4 regions of the Kribbella sp. NPDC104740 genome follow, and region 1 is predicted to be linked to each of the others. Evidence: predicted binding sites of a transcription regulator. Region 1 holds the regulator's gene; each other region holds the start of a gene.

Region 1 (5,125 bases):
GCGGTGACGCGGCCGCGAGCCGGGTGGGTGGCGAGCACCTCGATCAGGTCCCGCCCCTGACCGGCGCAGGCGCTGACCACCTTCAGCGTGCCGTCGGGCTCGGCGTCGAGGCGGTCGCGGATCGCGCGCTGCACCGACGCGAGCCGCCGGCTCAGCGGCGACGCCTCGTCCTCGTACGAGGAGTGCCATTCCAGCCAGTCCATCGAGCTCAAAGCGCGGTCCTCCAACGAGATCCAGCCAGCAGGACGGACGCCGCGGCGACGCCTGCCGTCGATGTCCTGAGCACGGTTTCGCCGAGCAGGACCGGCTCGGCGGCGAAGGTCTTCAGTTCGGCGTCGGTGATGCCGCCCTCAGGTCCCACGACGACCACCACTTCACCGGTAGACGGTGGGTTCAGTGTTGCCAGAGGAGTCTCGGCTTCCTCGTGCAGTACGGCGGCCAGCCCTGCTGTCTGCACGAGCTGTGCCACGTCCGCCGTCGACGCCACCGGCGCCACCTCGCAGAACCAGCTCCGCCGCGACTGCTTGCTCGCCTCGAACGCCCAGGCGCGCCACTTGGTGAGCGTCTTCTCGACACGCTCCGGGTTGGCCCGGAACTGACTGCGCTCGGCGTTCCACGGCACGATCAGGTCGACACCGACCTCGGTCAGCATCTCGACGGCCAACTCGGCCCGCTCACCCTTGGGCAGCGCCTGTACGACGACCAGCCGCGGCGCCGGCGCAGCCACACTCCCCCGCCGATCGACCGCGACGGTGATCCCGGCCTTGGACGACGCGACGACGGCACCTTCGGCGAAACTGCCGACCCCGTCGGTCAGCCGAACTCGCTCCCCCGGCCCGATCCGGCGGACGACAGCAGCGTGCCGTCCCTCCGGACCGTCCAGGAAGAGCTCTTCCTCACTCAGCTCGGTGAGGTGAAAGACCGGCAGGCCCATCGCCGGCTCAGTGGGCGCCGAAGGCGTCTCGGAGGCGGCCGAAGACGCCCTTGTGGGTGGCTTGGACCTGGCCCTGGGGGCGCTCCTCGCCGCGGGAGGCGGCCAGGTCGCGGAGCAGCTGGGCCTGCTGGTCGTCGATCTTCGTCGGGGTCTCGACGATGATCTGGACGATCAGGTCGCCGCGGCCGGCGTGCCGCAGGCGCGGGACGCCGCGGGCGGTGAGCGTCATCGCCGTACCGGACTGGGTGCCGGGGCGGATCTCCAGCGGCGTGGTCTCGCCCTCCAGCGTCGGCAGGTCGATCGTGGTGCCGAGCGCGGCGGCCGTCATCGGCAGCGTGACCGTGCAGTGCAGGTCGTCGCCGTTGCGGCTGAAGATGTCGTGCGGCTCGACCTCGATCTCGACGTACAGGTCGCCGGCCGGGCCGCCGCCGGGGCCGACCTCGCCCTGGCCGGACAGCTGGACGCGGGTGCCGCTGTCGACGCCACCGGGGATCTTCACCGTGACCGTACGCCGGGAGCGCACGCGCCCGTCGCCGGAGCACTCGACGCACGGGCTCGGGATGGTCGTCCCGAAGCCGCGGCAGTTCGGGCACGGGCGCATCGTGCGCACCTCGCCGAGGAACGAGCGCTGCGTGTGCGTGACCTCACCACGGCCGTGGCAGACCTCGCAGGTGACCGGCTCGGAGCCCGCCGCCGCGCCCGACCCCGAACAGGTCGGGCAGAGCACCGCGGTGTCGACCTTCAGCTCGCGCGTCGTACCGAACGCGGCCTCGCTGAGGTCGATCCGGAGCGGGATCAGCGCGTCCTGGCCGCGCCTGGTCCGCGGGCGCGGCCCGCGGGTCGCGCCGCCGGTCTGCCCGAAGAAGGCGTCCATGATGTCGGTGAAGGTGAACGCCTGGCCGAAGCCGGCGCCCGCCCCACCCGGGCCGGCGCTCGCGAACGGGTCGCCGCCGAGATCGTGGACCTGCTTCTTCTGCGGGTCGCTCAGCACCTGGAACGCGCGGCCGATCTCCTGGAACTTGGCGTGCGCGTCCTCGGAGTCGTTGACGTCCGGGTGGTACTGGCGGGCCAGCTTGCGGTAGGCCTTCTTGATCTCGTCCTGGGACGCGTCACGGCTGACGCCGAGGACGGCGTAGTAATCGGTGCTCATACTCCAGACCAGAGGTAGGTGAAACTCGAAGTGATCATGAGTCGGCCAGGATCTGGCTGACGTAGCGCGCGACGGCGCGGACGGCGCCCATCGTGCTGGGGTAGTCCATGTGGGTCGGGCCGACGATGCCGAGGGTGGCCAGCGCCTCCGACTTGGAGCCGTACCCGGTGGCGACCACCGAGGTGGTGGCCAGCTCCTCGTACGGGTTCTCGTGCCCGATCCGGACCGTGAGGGTCTGCGGGTGCGTCGCCTCGCCGAGCAGCTTGAGCAGGATCACGTGCTCCTCGAGCGCTTCGAGCACGGGTTTCACGTTGCGCTCGAAGTCGTCGCCGTACCGGGTCAGGTTGGCGGCGCCGCCGACCGCGATCCGCTGCTCACCCTCGTCGGTGAAGGCCTCCAGCAGCGTCGTCACGATCGCCGCGACGAACGGCCGGTCGGCCGGCGAGAAGGTCTCGGCGACGCCGGTCAGCGCGGTGGTGGCGTCGGTCAGCCGCTGGCCGGTGAGCGCGGAGTTCAGCCGGGAGCGCAGGTCGGCGACGAGCTGCTCGTCGACGTCGGCCTGCGCCTCGACGATCCGCTGCTCGACCCGGCCGGTGCTGGTGATCAGCACCAGCAGCAGCCGCCGCGGGCTCATCGTGACGACCTCGACGTGCCGCACGCTGGACCGGATCAGCGTCGGGTACTGCACGATCGCGACCTGCCGGGTGATCTGCGCCAGCAACCGGACCGTCCGCCGGACGACGTCGTCCAGGTCGACCGCTCCCCCGAGGAACGACGAGATCGCCTTCTTCTCGGCCGCGGACAGCGTCTTGACCGTGCTCAGCTTGTCGACGAACAGCCGGTACCCGGCGTCGGTCGGGATCCGGCCGGCGCTGGTGTGCGGCTGGGTGATGTACCCCTCCTCCTCCAGCGCGGCCATGTCGTTGCGCACGGTGGCCGGGGAGACGCCGAGGTTGTGCCGGTCGACCAGGGTCTTGGAGCCGACGGGCTCGTGGGTGGCCACGTAGTCCTCGACGATGGCCCGGAGCACGTCCAGTTTGCGCTCGTCCAGCACCCGCACCACCCTCTCTCAGCATCCGCGGTCAGCAACCCGACTGGCACTCAGACAGTCCGAGTGCCAGTCTACCGACCCGCGACAGAGGTTTGCGCCTCAGGCAGTTTCGGGCGAGGCTCCCAACGGTACTGCGGCCGGCCGCTCGACCGTGCTGGTGACGTCCACCGGCTGGTCCTTGGCCGCCGCCTCGAGCAGCGACTCGAGCACGTCGAGCACGTGGAAGGCCAGCGCGCCGTCGGCGCGGTGCGGCCCGCCGGTCCGGATCGCGCGCGCCAGGTCAGCAACGCCGACACCGCGCCCCGCTCCGGCGTACCCGCCGGCCACCGGGACCTCGGTCCACTCGCGCTGGGCCGAGGTGGCGATCTCGACCGCGCCGTCGAACGCGTTCGGGTCGGGCACGGACAGGCTGCCGTCGGTGCCGTAGATCTCGATCCGGGGCAACCGGGCGGCCCAGACGTCGAACGACATCAGCACGGTGGTCAGCGCGCCCGACTCGTGCTCGAGGATGCCGGTGACGTGCGTCGGGACGTCGACCGGGAAGGTCTCGCCGGCCCGCGGCCCGCTGTGCACCTTGCGCTCGTCCTGCGACCGGCCTGCCCGCCCGGTGACCCGGCGGACCGGTCCGAGCAGCGTGACCAGGCTGGTCACGTAGTACGGGCCCATGTCGAGCAGCGGGCCGCCGCCGGGCTGGTAGTAGAACTCCGGCGCCGGGTGCCACAGCTCGTGCCCGGGCGTGACGAACGACGCACTGGCCGCCGTCGGTACGCCGATGTCGCCGCGGTCGATGACCGCCCGCGCGGTCTGGGTGCCGGTGCCGAGCACGGTGTCCGGCGCGCAGCCGATCCGCAGCCCCTTCGCCTCGGCCAGGTCGAGCAGCGGCTTGGCCTCGGCCCGGTCGACGGCCAGCGGCTTCTCGCCGTACGTGTGCTTGCCGGCCTCGAGCGCGGCCCGGTGCACCGGCGCGTGCGCGGCCGGGATGGTCAGGTTGAGCACGATCTCGACGTCCGGGTCGGCCATCAGGTCGTCCGATGACAGCGCCCGTACGCCGGGGTGCGCGTCGGCGACGGTCTGCGCCCGCGACACGTCCAGGTCGGCGACCGCGGCGACCTCGACGCCCGGCAGCTTGGCCAGGTGGTCCAGGTAGGTGCCGCTGATGACACCGGTCCCGACGATGCCGACCCGCGTCACTTGCTCGCCCACAGCAGCCCCCGCTCGATGATCGTGCGGACCTCGGGGGTGTCCAGGTCAGCGAGGCTGTGGCCCGGCGTACAGACGAAGACCTTGCCGTCGCCCCAGGTGCGGGTCCAGACGGCGGGCATCGTCGCGCCCTCGATCCACGGGTAGTCCGGGTGCGCCCGGAAGGTCGTGGTGGCGAGGACGTTGTTGGTCGGGTCGGCGTGCACGTAGTACTGCTCGGTGTGCAGGTCGAAGTGCTCGATGCCCTCGACGATCGGGTGCTCGGCGACCACCTCGATCCGGTGGTCGACGAAACCGCCCGGGTGCGAGACGAACTGGCCGCCGGTCATGAAGCTGTAGTCCGCGTTGCTGCGGAACGAGTCGACGATCCCGCCGTGCCAGCCGGCCAGGCCGATGCCGGAACGGACCGCCGCCTCCAGGCCCTTGGCCTCCTCGTTGGTGATCTCGCCCATGCTGATGCACTGCAGCACCAGGTCGGTGCCGTCCAGGTCGAGGTACGCCGACGTGCTGTCGGAGACCGTCACCTCGAAGTCGTTGTCGCGCAGGAAGGGGATGAACAGCTCGGTCGCCTCGACCGGGAGGTGACCTTCCCAGCCGCCCCGGACCACCAGTGCCCGTCGTGTCGTCACGCCGTTCCGCCCTTCAGAGATCGGATCTGTTGCACCGCCTAGGCGACCCTAAGCGCGCCGGTCGTGGCCTTCAAGCCCCTTCCCAGCCGGTGGATATCGTTTACCGGAACCGGCCAGGCCCTAGGCTCCCGGGCATGGGATGGAAGTTCTGGAAGAACGAC
Region 2 (5,125 bases), on a different contig from region 1:
TGGAGCGCGGGGCTTCGGGGGCGGTGGCTGACGGGTTGTTGGCGGGGGAGACGTTGCGTGGGGTGCTTGACGCGCAGCTGGTGGAGCTGGGGGAGTACCGCGGGCCTTGGCGGCCGGGGATGCCGATCGGGGTGCTGCCTTCGGTGCCGGAAAACCCTTCGCACCAAAGGAAAACGGTGGATGCGCTGCTGCGGTTGATGCCGTCGGCGGTGGAGCTGCCGGGGTTGTTGGAGCCGCCGGTGCCGGGGTTCGAGGCTCAGCGGGATCGGTTGGTGGCGACCGTCGCTGCGTTCGCCGGGGGTGGATGAGCCGCGCTGGTTGACGCCTACGTGTTGAGCCCCGGATAAAGCGTGGTGGTTCGGCGGGGATCACGTGATGCTTGGCGCATGGAGTTGCGGGCGTTCGAGGTGGGGCAGGCTGCGGAGGTCGCGGGGTGGGCGACCTCGGCGCAGGAGGTCGGGCTGCTGTCGGGGCGGAACGCGTACCCGTTCCCGATGGAGTTGGTCGGGAGCTGGCCGAAGGCCGCGGATGATGTGCGGTCGTACCTGTACTACGTGAACGGCGAACCGGTCGGGTACGCCGAGCTGTGGCTGGACGACGAGGAGGACGAGGTCGAACTGGCCCGGATCATCGTGCGACCGGGGTCGCGGGGGCGGGGGATCGGGACGGCGTTCGTGAAAGCGCTGCTGGGTCCGGCGCTGGAGGCTGGGTATTCCGATGTGTTCCTGAGGGTTCGGCCGGACAACGACGTGGCGATCCGGACCTACCGCCGCGTCGGGTTCGAGTACGTGCCGGCCGACCTGGCCGACGAGTGGAACAAGAACCAGCCGGTCGCCTACACCTGGATGCAGTTCCCGACCGTCAGCCAGGTGTAGGCAAGCGGAAGGGCTACTGCTGGCGGGACTTGAGGGCGTCGCGGATCTCGATCAGGAGCTGCTGGTCCATGGTGAGGGGTTCGGGCTCCGGCTCGGGTTCGCCCTTGGCGGCGGCTGCGGCGGCTCGGCGGTCCTGGATCTTCTTCATCGGGACGACGAGGACGAAGTAGACGACCAGTGCCGTCAGGAAGAAGACGATGAAGGCGTTGATGATGGCGGCGAAGTCGATGGTGGACGCCTTGTTGCCGTCGACGATCTGCCAGGTGAGGCCGTCGACGTTGCTGCCGCCGAGGGAAGCGACCAGGGGGTTCACCAGGTTGTCGACGACGGTCTTCACCACGGTGGCGAAGGCGGTGCCGATGACGACGGCGATCGCCAGGTCGAGGACGTTGCCTCGCATCAGGAATTCCTTGAAGCCCTTGAGCATCTCTTTCTGCCTCCACGAGAGGGTCCCGGTGGACCCGCGGCGATCTGTACCTCGTCAACGTAGGACTCTGCTCGGGGACAGGCGAGGGACCGCGCCGGGGGACTGCGGATCGTAGCCGCAGATGTCCGCTCAGTGACGTCCTGGTCAGCTGGTGTCGGGGGTCAGGGCGACGGAGATTTTGCTGTTGGCGGTGGATTGGGCGAGGCGGGCAGCCGTGGTGGGCGTGGTGGCGAGGACCACGAGGGCGCCCGCGGAGCGGGTCGGGGCCGGCAGGGCGAGGATTCGTACGGCGGTCGCCAACGCGGTCGCGGCGGGGGCTGCTGTGGCTGAGGCGGCGTACAGGTCGACGTGGTCGCCGGGGCGGAGCAGCGCGGCGATGTCGGGGTCGTCGAGGCGCAACGGATAGGCGACCAGGCCTGCCGGAACCGCTGTGGGGGTGAGGAAGCGGGCGTCGGTCAATGGCTCACCGGAGCGCACTGGCGTGGCCAGGATGCGTGCGGAGAGGTCGGCGCCTGGTTGCAGGGCTCCGCTGGGGACTGCCGCCGGTGGGAGGCGAAGGGTGCGGAGATCGCCGGGGGCCGGAGTGACGCCGCCGGGGAGGTCGCGGGCGGCGGCCAGGACGGGGGCGGAGGCCGCGGCCGGTGGTGCGAAGGAGGCGAGGCCGAAGTACACGGCGGCCGCCGCGAACAGGCCGGCGAGGAGCCGGCGGTGCCAGCGGGCGGCGCGGATGAGGTCGTGCCAGAAGTTCGTCATGCCAGGGAAAGTACGAGTTTTCCCCGAAACGCCCGTTCAGTTGTCCACAGGCCCGCCCGGGCCGGCGGGGATCAGGCGGCGCTGGTCTTGCTGGAGCCCGACGAGCCCGACGACGAGGAGGAGGACGACGAAGACGACTTCGACGAGTCCGAGGACGACGAGGAGGACGACGAGCTGCTGCCCGACGAGGAGGACGAGGACGACGACGAGTCGGACTTCGCGCTCACCGTGCTCGTGCTCGACGAGCGGCTGTCGGTGCGGTAGAAACCGGAGCCCTTGAACACCACGCCCACGGCGTTGAACACCTTGCGCAGCGTGCCCTGGCAGTTCGGGCAGACGGTCAGGGCGTCGTCGGTGAAGCTCTGCCGGACCTCGAGCGCTTCGCCGCAGTCGGTGCACTGGTACTGGTACGTCGGCACGTTCTTCCCCTTCAGGACGTCTGGCACTCCTACTACTCGACTGCTAATAATGCGTCAGAGCGCCGAAGTATTCCAACTCCGGCGGTCCAGACCGGATTTCGGCCACTTCCGGCAGCCGTGCAACCCAACCACCCCCGGCGAGCGTCTCCACGGTCGTGGGACCACTGGGGAGGGGCCTGGGCAGCGCCGTGCGCGCAGGGGCCGGTCGAGCGCTGCCGGGGGCGGCGGTCTGGGCGGGCGCCGCGGTGCTGCTCGCGCAGTACGGGACGCCGTGGGGCGCAGTCCTGGCGTACAGCGCCTACCTGAGCCTCGGCATCATGCTGCCCGGGGTCCTGCTGTGGCGACTGCTCCGCGGCAACCAGGACGGCTTCGCTTCCGACCTGGCCTTCGGCACCGGCTTCGGGCTCGCGCTCTCGATCCTGACCTACCTACCGGGCCGCGCGATCGGCTTCCCGCTCCTGCCGCTGATCGTGCCGGTCGCGGCGGTCACCACCTTCGGCCTGCTCAAGAAACTCCGACCGTACTGGCGCAGCACGCGCCCGCCGGCACCGCTGTGGTGGAGCTGGTCGGTAGCAGGCGCAGCAGCGCTCGGCCTCTGGGTGATCACCCGCGCCGGTCTCCAGATCGAGCCGATCGCGTTCCCCGACGCCGCCTTCCAGTACGCCGACCTGCCGTACCACCTGGCCCTCGCAGCCGAGCTGAAGCACCACCTCCCCGGCCAGATCCCGTTCGTCCTCGGCGAGCAATTGAACGACCACTGGTTCCTCCACGCCGAGCTGGCCGCGGCCAACTGGCAGACCGGCATCGAACTCGACCTCCTGCTCCGCCGCCTGATGCCGGTGACCGCCGCGCTGGTCCCGATCCTCTCGGTCGCCGCCCTGGCCACCCGGCTCGCCCGCAAGTCCTGGGCCGGCCCGCTCGCGGCCTGGCTGCTTGTGACCGTGACCAGCTTCGACGTCTACGGCTGGGGCGGACGCGACCTGATCAGCCAGGCGGCGTACTCAAGCTCGGCGCTGATGTACAGCCCCACCCACGCCTTCGCCGTGGTCCTGGCGTTCCCGGTGGTCTGGGTGATCGTCTGCCTGCTCCGCCAGGACCAGCACCGCGGCAACTGGCTCCTGCTCGTCGTCGGCCTGGCAGCGCTCGCAGGCACCAAAGCGCCTTTCGTACCGATGCTCGTGGTCGCGGTAGCGCTGGTCGCCGCAGGCAAGTTGATCACCGAGCGGAGGCTCGACCGGACCTCGGCAGGGCTCGGTCTGGCTGTCCTCGCTACGTTAAGTTTCGTCCTGTTCACCACCGGCTCGTCCGGAGTCGCCTTCGGCCCGGGCCAGGCCTTCCGTGCCCTCGCCGGTCAGGTCGGCTTCGAGAGCCGCTACCTGATGGCCGCCGCAGTCCTCGGTACGACGGGCGCCACGCTCCTCGTCTCCTGGTCGCTCGCCGGCCTCGGCATGCTCGGCCTCGCCCGCCGCTGGAAGGACCCGGCCGCAATCCTCCTCGCAGGCTTCGCAGCAGCCGGAGTAGCAGCAGCTGCGCTCCTGAAGCCCAGCCAGCTCGACTTCCTCCGAGCAGCCTTCCCGTTCGCCATCGCCGCCTCCGCCTGGGGACTGACCGTCCTGCTGAAGGACCTCCGCCTCCGCCACATCGGCCCGAGGGTGTTGCTGGCCCTGGGAGTCGGGATGGTGCTGGCGCAGGTCCTGGCGTCTCTGACACCGCGCAGACCGCGCAGCGCACAGGGGGTGGCGGCGGTGGCCTTCCAACTCGTCTGGCCATGGCTGGCCGTCCTCGTGGCGGCAGGTCTGGCGGTAGTCGTGCTGCGATGGACAGCGGAGCGTCGAGTAGCGCTGGGCCTCGGCGTACTGATCGTCCTGGGCGTAGCGGCCGTGAACGTCCCCAAGACGATGCTGACCACCCTCACCGACCAGGTCTGCGTCGCCGGACCCGACCGCCCCGAGTGCCGCCAGGCCAGACGCCAGGTCCCCTCCGGCGGAGCCGAGGCTGCCCGCTACATCCGAGACCACTCAGCCACCACAGACCGGCTCGCCACCAACTCCCACTGCACCCCCGTCTACACCGACCGCACCTGCGACGCCCGCAACTTCTGGCTCTCCGCGTACGCCGAACGCCGGGTCCTCGTCGAGGGCTGGGCCTACACGCCGACCGCCCAGAGCCGCCGGAACGCCGACGCCCTCTACGGCCCGTTCTGGAACCAGCCCCTCCTGCAGCTGAACGACCGCGCCTTCAAGCGGCCGACCCGGCGCGTCCTGGACCAGCTCTGGAACCAGTACGGCGTCCGCTGGCTCGTGTTCGACACCAACCTCGACCGCCCGTCCGGCGAGCTCGACGGGCTGGCCGAGCACCGGTACAGCGTCGGCGCGGTCGCGGTGTACGCGCTGACCGCGCCGACGGACGACCCGGCTAGGCCCGGCGGACCGAGAAGTTCCAGCAGCCCGCGATGACGTTCCGGACGTGCACCAGCGCCACCGCCGGGTCGTCGAACAGCCGCTTCAGCTCACCGGGAGCGGTCCCGGGCTCGGCCAGCACCCCGTCGAGCATCCGCCCGGCGGCGTCGTACGGCCGCAGCACCGCGCGTCGCTCGCGGAAGTCGGCGGGGAACTCCGGCCCGACGAACCCGGGGCACGCCGACGCGTGCA
Region 3 (5,125 bases), on a different contig from region 1:
ATACTCCGCGAGCGCAAGTCAGCTCGGCCGCCGGCACGAGTACGCCACGGCGTCCCGCCCGATCCGCGTCACGATCAGCGTCGCGCTCTCAGAACCCTTCGGCGAAAGCCTCTTCCGCAGCACCGCCGGATCGAGATCGACGCCACGCTTCTTGATCTCCAGTGTCCCGATCCCGTTCGCCCGCACCCACGACTTCAGCGCTTTCTCCTTGTAGGGCAGCGTTTCGATCACCTCGTACGCCGACGCGAACGGCGTCTCGACCAGGAACGGCCCGGTCACGTAGGCGATCCGCGGGTCCAGCAACCACCCGTCCACCTCAGCGGCCACCGCAGTGACCAGCCCGGCGCGCACGACCGCGCCGTCCGGTTCGTAGATGTACTGGCCGACCGGCCCGACCTCAGCCTCCGGCGCTTCGGCAACGGATGCGCCACTCGGCAGCAGCGTCGCCCGGCGCGCAGCACCGCCGTACAGCTTGCCGGACCAGAGCGCTGCCTCCTTGACCTCGCCGGCGTCGCTCACCCACTCCGCCTCGACCCCCTCCGGTATGGCGTCGTGCGGGATCCCCGGCGCGACCTTCACGCACGCGGTGCCCTCCAGCAGCGAGGTGATGAACGACCAGGGCGGCGAGTACGCGTTGTGGTCGAACACCCGGCGGCCATCAGCCCGTCGAGCCGGATCCGCGAAGACCACCTCGTACGGCGTGAGGTCCTGCTCCTCCGCGTCACCGAGCAGCACCTCGCCGGGCAACCCCAACGCAGACAGGTTCGCGGCAGCGGCAGCAGCTGTCGCCGGGTCGCGCTCGACGCCGGTGACTCGCAGGCCGGCGCGCGCTGCACTGATGAGGTCGCCGCCGATGCCACAGCCGAGGTCGATCACTGAGCTGCCGGGTAGCGCCGAGGCGATCCGCTCGGAGCGGTGTGCGGCGACCGCTGTCCTGGTGGACTGCTCCAGGCCGTCCGGCGTGAAGTACATCCGGGCCGCGTCGTCCGCGCCGAACTTGGCGACCGCCCGGTGCCGCAGCGACGCCTGGGTGACCGCGGCGGTGACCACCTCCGCGTCGTACCGGCGGCGGAGCTTCTCGACCAGCTGCAGCTCGCCGCCAGGGCTGTACGACGCGCAGGCTTCGGCCAGGACGTCGGAGCCCGGTGGGGCGAGCAGGGCGGCGATCGAGTGGGGTGTCACGCGCTCATTCTGCGCTGACGGCTCACAGCGAGCTGTAGCAGCCGCTGCTCCAGATGCGCTTGGCCAGGTGGTAGAGCCGCCAGTTCATCGCCGAGCGGGTCGCTGGGCCGTAGATGCCGTCAGCTGCGAGCTTGTGCCGTTGCTGCACCTGCTTGACGACCGCACGGGTGTTGCTGCCGTATACGCCGTCGACGGTGAGCTTGGAGCCGTAGCAGTAGTTCAGGTTCCGCTGGAGCGTGCGGATCGCGGTGTCCGGGTCGCCGAACGTCTCGTTGCCGCGCTGCGGGTCGTCGCCGTACATGAGGTTGCAGCGGGTGCTGCTGCTTTCCCAGACCGACGGTGCTGGTACGCCCCAGCCAGCGCTCCCGACCGGAACCAGCCGAGCGCTCCGGCACTGCTCCAGCGCAGCGGCCGCAGCAGCAGCCCGTACGCCGAGGTCAGCAGCCGGCCCGGCCACCTGCTCAGGCGCCGGCTCGGGCGCTGCCGCCGCCGGTCCACCTGCACCCTGCGGTGCGTCGGCGGAGTGACCACCGCCGGCAGCAACGCCCACGGCGATCGGGCTGATCACCAGCGCGGCGATCGCGACCAGGGCCTTGCCGGACGGCTTGCGCACCGTGAAGGGCAGTCTCATGTGGGCTCCTTGTCTCCACACAGAACGGTCCCACGTCGTACCGCCCAGGCCCAGACCCTGGTCGCAGAAAGTACGGGCCGGGTTACAGCGGGCTGTAGCAGGCGTCGCTGGACAGGCCGAGCTTCGGGTTCCAGAGCCGCCAGTTCATCGCCGAGCGGGTGGCCGGGCCGTAGATGCCGTCGGCGGTGAGCCCGTGGCGGCGCTGGACCGCGGCGACGGCCGCCTCCGTCCTGGCGCCGTACCGGCCGTCGACTGTGAGCTTGGAGCCGTAGCAGTAGTTCAGGTTGCGCTGGAGGGTCTTGATCGCCGTCTCCGGGTCGCCGAACGGGTTGCGCGGGTCGCGGTGCGGCAGGTCACCGGGCTTCAGGTTGCAGACGGTGCTGCTCTCCTCCCAGATCGACAGCGCCGGTACGGTCCAGCCCGCGCTGTTGACGGTTTTGTTGTAGACCTGCTGGCACTGGGTCAGCGCCTGTGTCCCGGCCGACGCGCTGGACGCGACGAAGGTCAGCGGGACGGCGGCGACGGCGGCGGCGGTGAGCACGACGGCGGTACGGCGGGCGGTGACGTGACGCCGGAACCGGCGGAGATCGGACATGGTGACTTCCCTCCCGTGGGGGCCCGCTGGGCGGGGCCCTGTGCCGAGTGAGACGGCCTGGCGGCACGCGAAGGTTGAGTCATGGTTCGGGTCGGCGTGTTCGCCGTGGGCCGAGTTCTGGCACTCGAGTTGACCGAGTGCTAATCGCGGCCTAGATTCGGTGTTGGCACTCTCCATGCGAGGGTGCCAGCGGCCCCGGCCCCTGACCCCCGCGACGGCAGGCGGCGGGACGGCCGTCCTGATGCACTGTGAATCATCAAGAACTCGACCGTGGAGGTCAGCAAGTGTCGGTCACGATCAAGCCGCTCGAGGACCGCGTCCTCGTTGCGCCGCTCGAAGCCGAGCAGACCACGAAGTCCGGCCTGGTGATCCCGGACACCGCCAAGGAGAAGCCGCAGGAGGGCGAGGTCCTCGCCACCGGCCCCGGCCGCATCGACGACAACGGCAACCGCGTCCCGCTGGACGTCGCCGTCGGCGACAAGGTCATCTACTCCAAGTACGGCGGCACCGAGGTCAAGTACGACGGCCAGGACTACCTGATCCTGGGCGCCCGCGACATCCTCGCCGTCGTCAGCAAGTGACGACTGCTCAGAGTTTCTGACTGACACCGCCCCGGTGCCGAACACCGGCGCCGGGGCGGAGTCGGTCCAGAACCGGCTGGGCCATTGAACGCAAGAATTCAGAGAGGGACTGGTTTTTCCATGCCGAAGATCCTCGAGTTCGACGAGAACGCGCGGCGCGCCCTGGAGCGTGGCGTCGACAAGCTCGCGAACACGGTGAAGGTGACGCTGGGGCCGAAGGGCCGCTACGTCGTGCTGGACAAGAAGTGGGGCGCCCCGACCATCACCAACGACGGTGTCACCGTCGCCCGTGAGGTCGAGCTGGACGACCCGTTCGAGAACCTTGGCGCGCAGCTGGCCAAGGAGGTGGCCACCAAGACCAACGACATCGCCGGTGACGGGACCACCACCGCCACGGTGCTGGCGCAGGCGCTGGTGCACGAGGGCCTGCGGGCCGTCGCCGCCGGGGTCAACCCGATGGGCCTGAAGAAGGGCATCGAGGCCGCCGTCGAGGCCGTGTCGGCCCGGCTGGTCGAGACCGCCCGTCCGGTCGACGACAAGGGCGACATGGCCCACGTCGCCACCATCTCCGCCCGGGACGCCGAGATCGGCGGCCTGATCGCGGACGCCTTCGACAAGGTCGGCAAGGACGGTGTGATCACCGTCGAGGAGAGCAACACCTTCGGCACCGAGCTCGAGTTCACCGAGGGCATGCAGTTCGACAAGGGCTTCATCTCGCCGTACTTCATCACCGACGCCGAGGCCGGCGAAGCGGTGCTGGACGACCCGTACATCCTGATCAACCAGGGCAAGATCTCCGCCGTCGCGGACCTGCTGCCGCTGCTGGAGAAGGTCGTGCAGTCGGGCAAGACGCTGCTGATCATCGCCGAGGACGTCGAGGCCGAGGCGCTGTCGACCCTGGTGGTCAACAAGATCCGCGGCAACTTCACCTCCGTGGCCGTCAAGGCGCCGGGCTTCGGTGACCGCCGCAAGGCGATGCTGGAGGACCTGGCCGCGCTGACCGGCGCGCAGGTGATCGCTCCCGAGGTCGGGCTGAAGCTCGACCAGGTCGGCCTCGAGGTGCTCGGCACCGCGCGCCGGATCGTCGTCAGCAAGGACAACACCACCGTTGTCGAGGGCGCCGGCAAGACCGACGAGATCGAGGCCCGGGTCAACCAGATCAAGGCCGAGATCGAGCGCACCGACTCCGACTGGGACCGCGAGAAGCTGCAGGAGCGGCTGGCCAAGCTGGCCGGTGGCGTCTGCGTGATCAAGGTCGGCGCGGCCACCGAGGTCGAGCTCAAGGAGAAGAAGCACCGCATCGAGGACGCCGTCTCGGCGACCCGTGCGGCGATCGAGGAGGGCATCGTCGCCGGTGGCGGCTCCGCTCTCGTCCACGCCGCCTCGGTGCTGGAGGACGGCCTGGGCCTGGAGGGCGACGAGCTCGCCGGTGTCCGGATCGTCAAGAAGTCGGTCGTCGAGCCGCTGCGCTGGATCGCCGAGAACGGCGGCAACGAGGGCTACGTCGTCACCGCCAAGGTCGCGGAGCTCGAGGTCGGCAGCGGCTTCAACGCCGCCACCGGTGAGTACGGCGACCTGCTCGCGCAGGGTGTTCTCGACCCGGTCAAGGTGACCCGTTCCGCGCTGGCCAACGCCGGCTCGATCGCGGCCCTGCTCCTCACCACGGAGACCCTGGTCGTCGACAAGCCCGAGGAAGAGGAGCCCGCCGCCGCCGGTCACGGCCACGGTCACGGTCACTGATTCCTCCGTACCACCGCAGTACCTGGTAGTACCGAACTGCCCGGCTGGTCCTCGGACCGGCCGGGCAGTTTCGTGTTCGGCCTGTGGATACCCGGGGGTAGTGACAGGTTGTAATGAAAATTGCTCAGTGATCACGAATTGCCACTAGGCAGCGGGGCGTCCGAGCCGTAGCATCTTGCAGGCTGACCGGTCTTACACGAGGGGGCGAGGGGTGACCGAGGTTCAAATGCCGCACACCCACGACCGGGTCGAGCTCAGGGATCTGGCCGCACTGGCGGCGGGTGGGGATCCGGGGGCTCTGAACGATCTGCTGACCAGGGTGCGCGCGGTCGCTCATCGGTACGTGCGGTCCCGGTTGTGGACCTATCCCGGCGGCGCCGACATGGTCGACGACGT
Region 4 (5,125 bases), on a different contig from region 1:
ACTTTGTCGGTGGTCGCGGCTAGCTTGAACAGATGGACGCGGAAGCGGTGCAGAAGCTGGTGCTGCGGTTGCCCGGCACGGAGGAACACGAGGGCTGGGCAGGACAGCCGGCCTTCAAGGTGCGCAAGAAGGGTTTCGCGTACCTGTCCGAGGACGACGCGAAGCTGTTCGTGAAGGCGCTCCGCGAGGAGCAGCAGGCGATGATCGCGGAGAACCCCGAGGTCTACTCGTCCTGGTGGGAGTCCGGCCGGTTCGGCTGGCTGGAGATCGACCTGGAGCACGCCGACCCCGACGAGATCGAGGAGCTGGTCACCGAGGCGTGGCGGCTGAACGCTCCGAAGTACCTGATCGCCCAGTGGGAGGAGTAAGCCCACAGACAACCTCAACCACAGCAGGCCCACCACCGAAGCCAAAGGTGACAAGGGCAATGGCCCACCCCAAGGTGACGCCTGCTGACTTCTCGCCCAAACAGCGCACCTGCACCTGGTCAGCGGTGGGAGGTAGGCGAGAAGTGCACAGGTGGCACCTACCCGCACCCAACCACCAACCCGCGGCCGGCGCCGCGAGGCCCGAACCACCCGCACCCGACCTACGTGCGTCAACCCCAGCCGGTCACCCGACAAGCAACCCCAGCCTCAGCCGCTCGCCGTACAACCAACCCCAGCCCCCGAACGCGCCCCCTACCGCCCCGAAACCCCAGCCACACTCCCGCCCTTCCGGTAAGCACTCGGCGTCGTGCCGACCTCGCGCCGGAAGACGGTCCGGAAGTTCGCGGCGCTGCCGAAGCCGGCGACGGTGGCGATCCGTTCGACCGGCAAGTCCGTTGCCTCCAGCAACCGCCTCGCGCTGAGCACGCGCTGCACCGTGACCCAGCGCATCGGCGACTGCCCGGTCTCGGCCGCGAAGTGCCGGATGAACGTACGCCGGGGCAGGTGGCTGCGGTCGGCCAGCTGCTGGACGGTCATCGGCTCGCCGAGGTTCTCCAGCATCCAGGCCCGCGTCGGCGCGAGGTCGGACCGCGGCGGCACCTGCCCGTCGACGTGCTGGCGCTGGTCGCCGGCGCGGACCGGCGCGGCGACCACGCCCTGCCCGGCCGCGTGGGCCGCCGCCGCGCCGAAGTCGGACCGGATCAGGTGCAGGCACGCGTCGATCGCCGCGCCACCGCCCGCGGAGGTCAGCACGCGGCCGTCCTCGACGAACAGCTGGTCGCCCTGGACGTTCACCGTCGGGTGCAGCGCGCGCAGCGCGTCGACGTACTGCCAGTGGGTGGTCGCGTCGCGCCGGTCGAGCACGCCGCTCGCCGCCAGCGCGAAGGTGCCGGTGCAGATGCCGACCAGGCGGGCGTCGCGGTCGGCGGTGGAGCGGATCAGGTCGAGGTACTCCGCCGGGAGCGGGACCTCCGGGTCGTCGTACCCGGGGACGACGACGATGTCCGCGGTCGCGGCAGCCGCGAGCGGGTGCGCCGGGCGGAGCGCGGAGCCGGGGACGTCGGTCTCGCCGCAGAGCAGCACGTCGTACCCGCCCTGCTTGCCGAGCAGGTACGCCGGGATGGTGACGTCGAGGTCGATCACGCGGGGCACGACCAGGATCGCGACGCTCAGCACGGGACCTCCTCGACCGGGTGGCACAACGGTCGCGCGAGCGGTGGCACGAACGATGCCGTCTTTGGCACCGCCGCCGCTGGTGACCCGCGGCGCGACTTCCTAGGTTGGTTGAATCTTGTTCAACCTAACAGGGAGTGCTGATGGCGGTACAGACGGAGAGTTTCGGGGTCCCGTGGGAGCACGACTACGGCTACGTCCAGGCGGTCCGGCGTGGTGACACGATCTACCTGTCCGGCCAGCTGTCGCACGACGGCGCCGAGTTCGTCGCGCCCGCGCCGGTCGGTGCGGACGGCGTCGTGACCGACTTCTCGGCGACCGCCGACCAGTGGCGGCGCACCTACGTGAACGCCGAGGAGCTGCTGAAGCGCTTCGGCGCGACCCTGGACGACGTGGTGGAGGAGGTCGTCTACGTGCTCGACGTCGACACCGCGATGAGCGTCGCCGGGGAGGTCCGCAAGGCGGCGTACCGGCGGGACGACCCGCAGGTCGCCAGCACCATCCTGGGCGTCACCCGGCTGGCCCTCCCGCAGCAGCTGATCGAGGTCAAGTTCGTCGTCAGGGTGTAGTCCGAGGGGTCCACCGCGTCGGGGGCTGGCTTGCACTCGCTTGGGGCGAGTGCTAATACTTGGTTAGCACTCAGTGGGCGAGAGTGATAACGCTCGTGCCCGCGGGGAGCTGTTAGAAGACGGCCTCGATGAGGTGCCGGAGTCAGGCGGGACGTGACCGCGACGACACCGGTACCGTCCGTCGCGGGCATCGGGCCGGCTGAACCACCAGAAACTCGACGCGGGAGGACTCGCGGAGAATGCCCAAGCTGATTTCTTTCAACGAAGAGGCGCGCCGCGGCCTCGAGCGGGGAATGAACACCCTCGCCGACGCCGTCAAGGTGACGCTTGGCCCGAAGGGCCGCAACGTCGTCCTGGAGAAGAAGTGGGGCGCCCCCACGATCACCAACGACGGTGTCTCCATCGCCAAGGAGATCGAGCTCGAGGACCCGTACGAGAAGATCGGGGCCGAGCTCGTCAAGGAAGTTGCCAAGAAGACCGACGACGTCGCGGGTGACGGCACCACCACCGCGACCGTGCTGGCCCAGGCGCTCGTGCGCGAGGGTCTGCGCAACGTCGCCGCCGGCGCCAACCCGATGGGCCTGAAGAAGGGCATCGAGAAGGCGACCGAGGCCGTCAGCGAGCAGCTGCTGGCGCTGGCCAAGAACGTCGAGACCCGCGAGCAGATCGCGGCGACCGCCTCGATCTCGGCCGCGGACACCCAGGTCGGCCAGATCATCGCCGAGGCGATGGACAAGGTCGGCAAGGAAGGTGTCATCACCGTCGAGGAGAGCAACACCTTCGGCCTCGAGCTCGAGCTCACCGAGGGCATGCGCTTCGACAAGGGTTACATCTCGCCGTACTTCGTGACCGACACCGAGCGGATGGAAGCGGTCCTCGACGACCCGTACATCCTCGTGGTGAACAGCAAGATCTCCAGCATCAAGGACCTGGTCCCGGTGCTCGAGAAGGTCATGCAGACCGGCAAGCCGCTGGCGATCATCGCCGAGGACCTCGAGGGTGAGGCGCTGGCGACCCTGGTCGTGAACAAGATCAAGGGCACCTTCAAGACCGTCGCCGTCAAGGCGCCGGGCTTCGGTGACCGCCGCAAGGCCATGCTCGGTGACATCGCCATCCTCACCGGTGGTCAGGTCATCTCCGAGGAGGTCGGCCTCAAGCTCGACACCGTGGACCTGGAGCTGCTCGGCCAGGCCCGCAAGGTCGTCGTCACCAAGGACGAGACCACCATCGTCGAGGGCGTCGGCGACGCCGACTCGATCCAGGGCCGGGTCAACCAGATCCGCGCCGAGATCGAGAAGTCGGACTCCGACTACGACCGCGAGAAGCTGCAGGAGCGGCTGGCCAAGCTGGCCGGCGGCGTCGCGGTGATCAAGGTCGGCGCGGCCACCGAGGTCGAGCTGAAGGAGCGCAAGCACCGCATCGAGGACGCCGTGCGCAACGCGAAGGCGGCCGTCGAGGAGGGCATCGTCGCCGGTGGTGGCGTCGCGCTGCTGCAGGCGTCGGTGATCGCGTTCGAGAAGCTGGAGCTCGAGGGTGACGAGGCGACCGGTGCCGCGATCGTGCGGTCGGCCGTCGAGGCCCCGCTCAAGCAGATCGCCGTCAACGCCGGCCTCGAGGGTGGCGTCGTGGTGGAGAAGGTCCGCAACCTCGAGCCGGGTCACGGCCTGAACGCCGCGACCGGTGAGTACGTCGACCTGATCAAGACCGGGATCATCGACCCGGCCAAGGTCACCCGGTCGGCGCTGCAGAACGCGGCCTCGATCGCGGCCCTGTTCCTCACCACCGAGGCGGTCATCGCCGACAAGCCGGAGAAGGCCGCGGCCGCTCCGGGTGGCGCGCCCGACATGGGCGGCATGGACTTCTGATCCCCGGAAGTTCCTCGTAGTACCAGTACTGAACAAAGCGGTCCCGGGTCCCAGCCCGGGGCCGCTTTGCTGTGTCTAGCCCTTGGCGGCGCGCAGCAGCCGGAGCTGCCCGATCTCGGCCGCGTTCTTCATCAGCTCGGAGTTCACCCAGCCGTAGAGGTCGGCCACGGTCCGTCCCGCCTCCGGCGGCCACGGGAAGGCCACCGGGAGCGTGAGCCGCGAGGAGTCCTCCAGTACGGCGGACCACTCGTCGCGCAGGTGGTGCATCCAGTCCCTGGTCCCGAGCAGCGTGCCCGGCCACGGTACGTCGGTGCGGTGCGGCGGGACGGTCTGCCGGGCGTGCGCCAGCGCCGTCGTCCACCACCACCCGATGTGCCAGGTCAGCCAGCCGACCGTCGGCACCGGGATCGGGTCGAGCTCCTGATCGGCCCAGTCCGGCCGCCAGACGCCGGTCGCGTCCGGCCGGACGGCCCAGTTCAGCTCGGCCGGCTCCCAGAGCAGGTCCTCCGGGACCAGCCGGTCCAGGTGGTACTCGAACAGCGACCAGGTCAGCTCGAACTGCCCGCGCAACACACCTGTGATCGTCACCGGGTGATTCTCTCAGGGCCTCCCGACAACGCTCAGGAGCTGACCAGGCAGAACGACGCGTAGTGGTCGGCGGTGTAGTAGACGAATGCCGGGTCGGTGGTCTCGCCGCCGCCGATCAGCCGGCGGGCGCCGCGGTCGGGAGAGCCGGGCGTCTCCACGGTGTACTCGTGGTAGTAGCCGGTCGACTCGTCGGGGAGGATGCCCTCCCGGTTCTGGAAGACGGTGCCGTCCTGGTCGTAGGGGAACGGCCCGCCGGAGTGGATCAGGTCGAGGGTCTCCGAGGCCTCCGCGGGAAGGGAGCTGAGATCGCAGGAAGGGATCGCGGCGAGCTGCGGTACGGCGTACAGGGTGGTCGGGGCGGGAGCCGCGGTGGCGGTGCTGAAGCCCAGCAGGACTGAGGCGAGCACGGCGACGACGGCGCTGACGGTCTTCGTGACGACGGGGGTTCGCATGGGCTGGAGGCTTCCCGCTCCAACCGCCCGCGGGACATCCCAGCTGTGGT

What was found. Region 1 encodes HrcA, which represses chaperone genes, less so after heat shock. Its sites were predicted from a motif close to TTGGCACTCGNNNNNNNCGAGTGCCAA; they were not measured.
Region 2: the regulator HrcA is predicted to act here: its motif matches at 2,495-2,521, upstream of ACZ6Z4_RS22620 (FmdB family zinc ribbon protein).
Region 3: the regulator HrcA is predicted to act here: its motif matches at 2,526-2,552, upstream of groES (co-chaperone GroES).
Region 4: the regulator HrcA is predicted to act here: its motif matches at 2,200-2,226, upstream of groL (chaperonin GroEL).

What each region holds. Positions count from the first base shown of each region.
Region 1 covers NZ_JBVJNV010000008.1:131,254-136,378, forward strand. Annotated here, with positions in the region: gene ACZ6Z4_RS33260 (SAM-dependent methyltransferase) at 1-203, opposite strand, end outside; gene ACZ6Z4_RS33265 (16S rRNA (uracil(1498)-N(3))-methyltransferase) at 209-934, opposite strand; gene dnaJ (molecular chaperone DnaJ) at 942-2,084, opposite strand; gene hrcA (heat-inducible transcriptional repressor HrcA) at 2,119-3,138, opposite strand; gene ACZ6Z4_RS33280 (Gfo/Idh/MocA family protein) at 3,235-4,338, opposite strand; gene ACZ6Z4_RS33285 (ThuA domain-containing protein) at 4,323-4,964, opposite strand; gene ACZ6Z4_RS33290 (EF-Tu/IF-2/RF-3 family GTPase) at 5,099-5,125, shown strand, end outside.
Region 2 covers NZ_JBVJNV010000004.1:328,895-334,019, forward strand. Annotated here, with positions in the region: gene ACZ6Z4_RS22600 (alpha/beta fold hydrolase) at 1-308, shown strand, start outside; gene ACZ6Z4_RS22605 (GNAT family N-acetyltransferase) at 387-875, shown strand; gene mscL (large conductance mechanosensitive channel protein MscL) at 889-1,302, opposite strand; gene ACZ6Z4_RS22615 (CpaB family protein) at 1,447-2,055, opposite strand; gene ACZ6Z4_RS22620 (FmdB family zinc ribbon protein) at 2,127-2,474, opposite strand; gene ACZ6Z4_RS22625 (hypothetical protein) at 2,663-4,930, shown strand; gene ACZ6Z4_RS22630 (DUF1203 domain-containing protein) at 4,890-5,125, opposite strand, start outside.
Region 3 covers NZ_JBVJNV010000004.1:18,228-23,352, forward strand. Annotated here, with positions in the region: gene ACZ6Z4_RS21115 (class I SAM-dependent methyltransferase) at 19-1,182, opposite strand; gene ACZ6Z4_RS21120 (peptidoglycan-binding domain-containing protein) at 1,205-1,813, opposite strand; gene ACZ6Z4_RS21125 (peptidoglycan-binding domain-containing protein) at 1,896-2,408, opposite strand; gene groES (co-chaperone GroES) at 2,693-2,989, shown strand; gene groL (chaperonin GroEL) at 3,110-4,729, shown strand; gene shbA (RNA polymerase sigma factor ShbA) at 4,941-5,125, shown strand, end outside.
Region 4 covers NZ_JBVJNV010000004.1:63,776-68,900, forward strand. Annotated here, with positions in the region: gene ACZ6Z4_RS21330 (MmcQ/YjbR family DNA-binding protein) at 33-368, shown strand; gene ACZ6Z4_RS21335 (GlxA family transcriptional regulator) at 681-1,604, opposite strand; gene ACZ6Z4_RS21340 (Rid family hydrolase) at 1,745-2,170, shown strand; gene groL (chaperonin GroEL) at 2,410-4,035, shown strand; gene ACZ6Z4_RS21350 (DinB family protein) at 4,111-4,623, opposite strand; gene ACZ6Z4_RS21355 (guanyl-specific ribonuclease) at 4,656-5,075, opposite strand.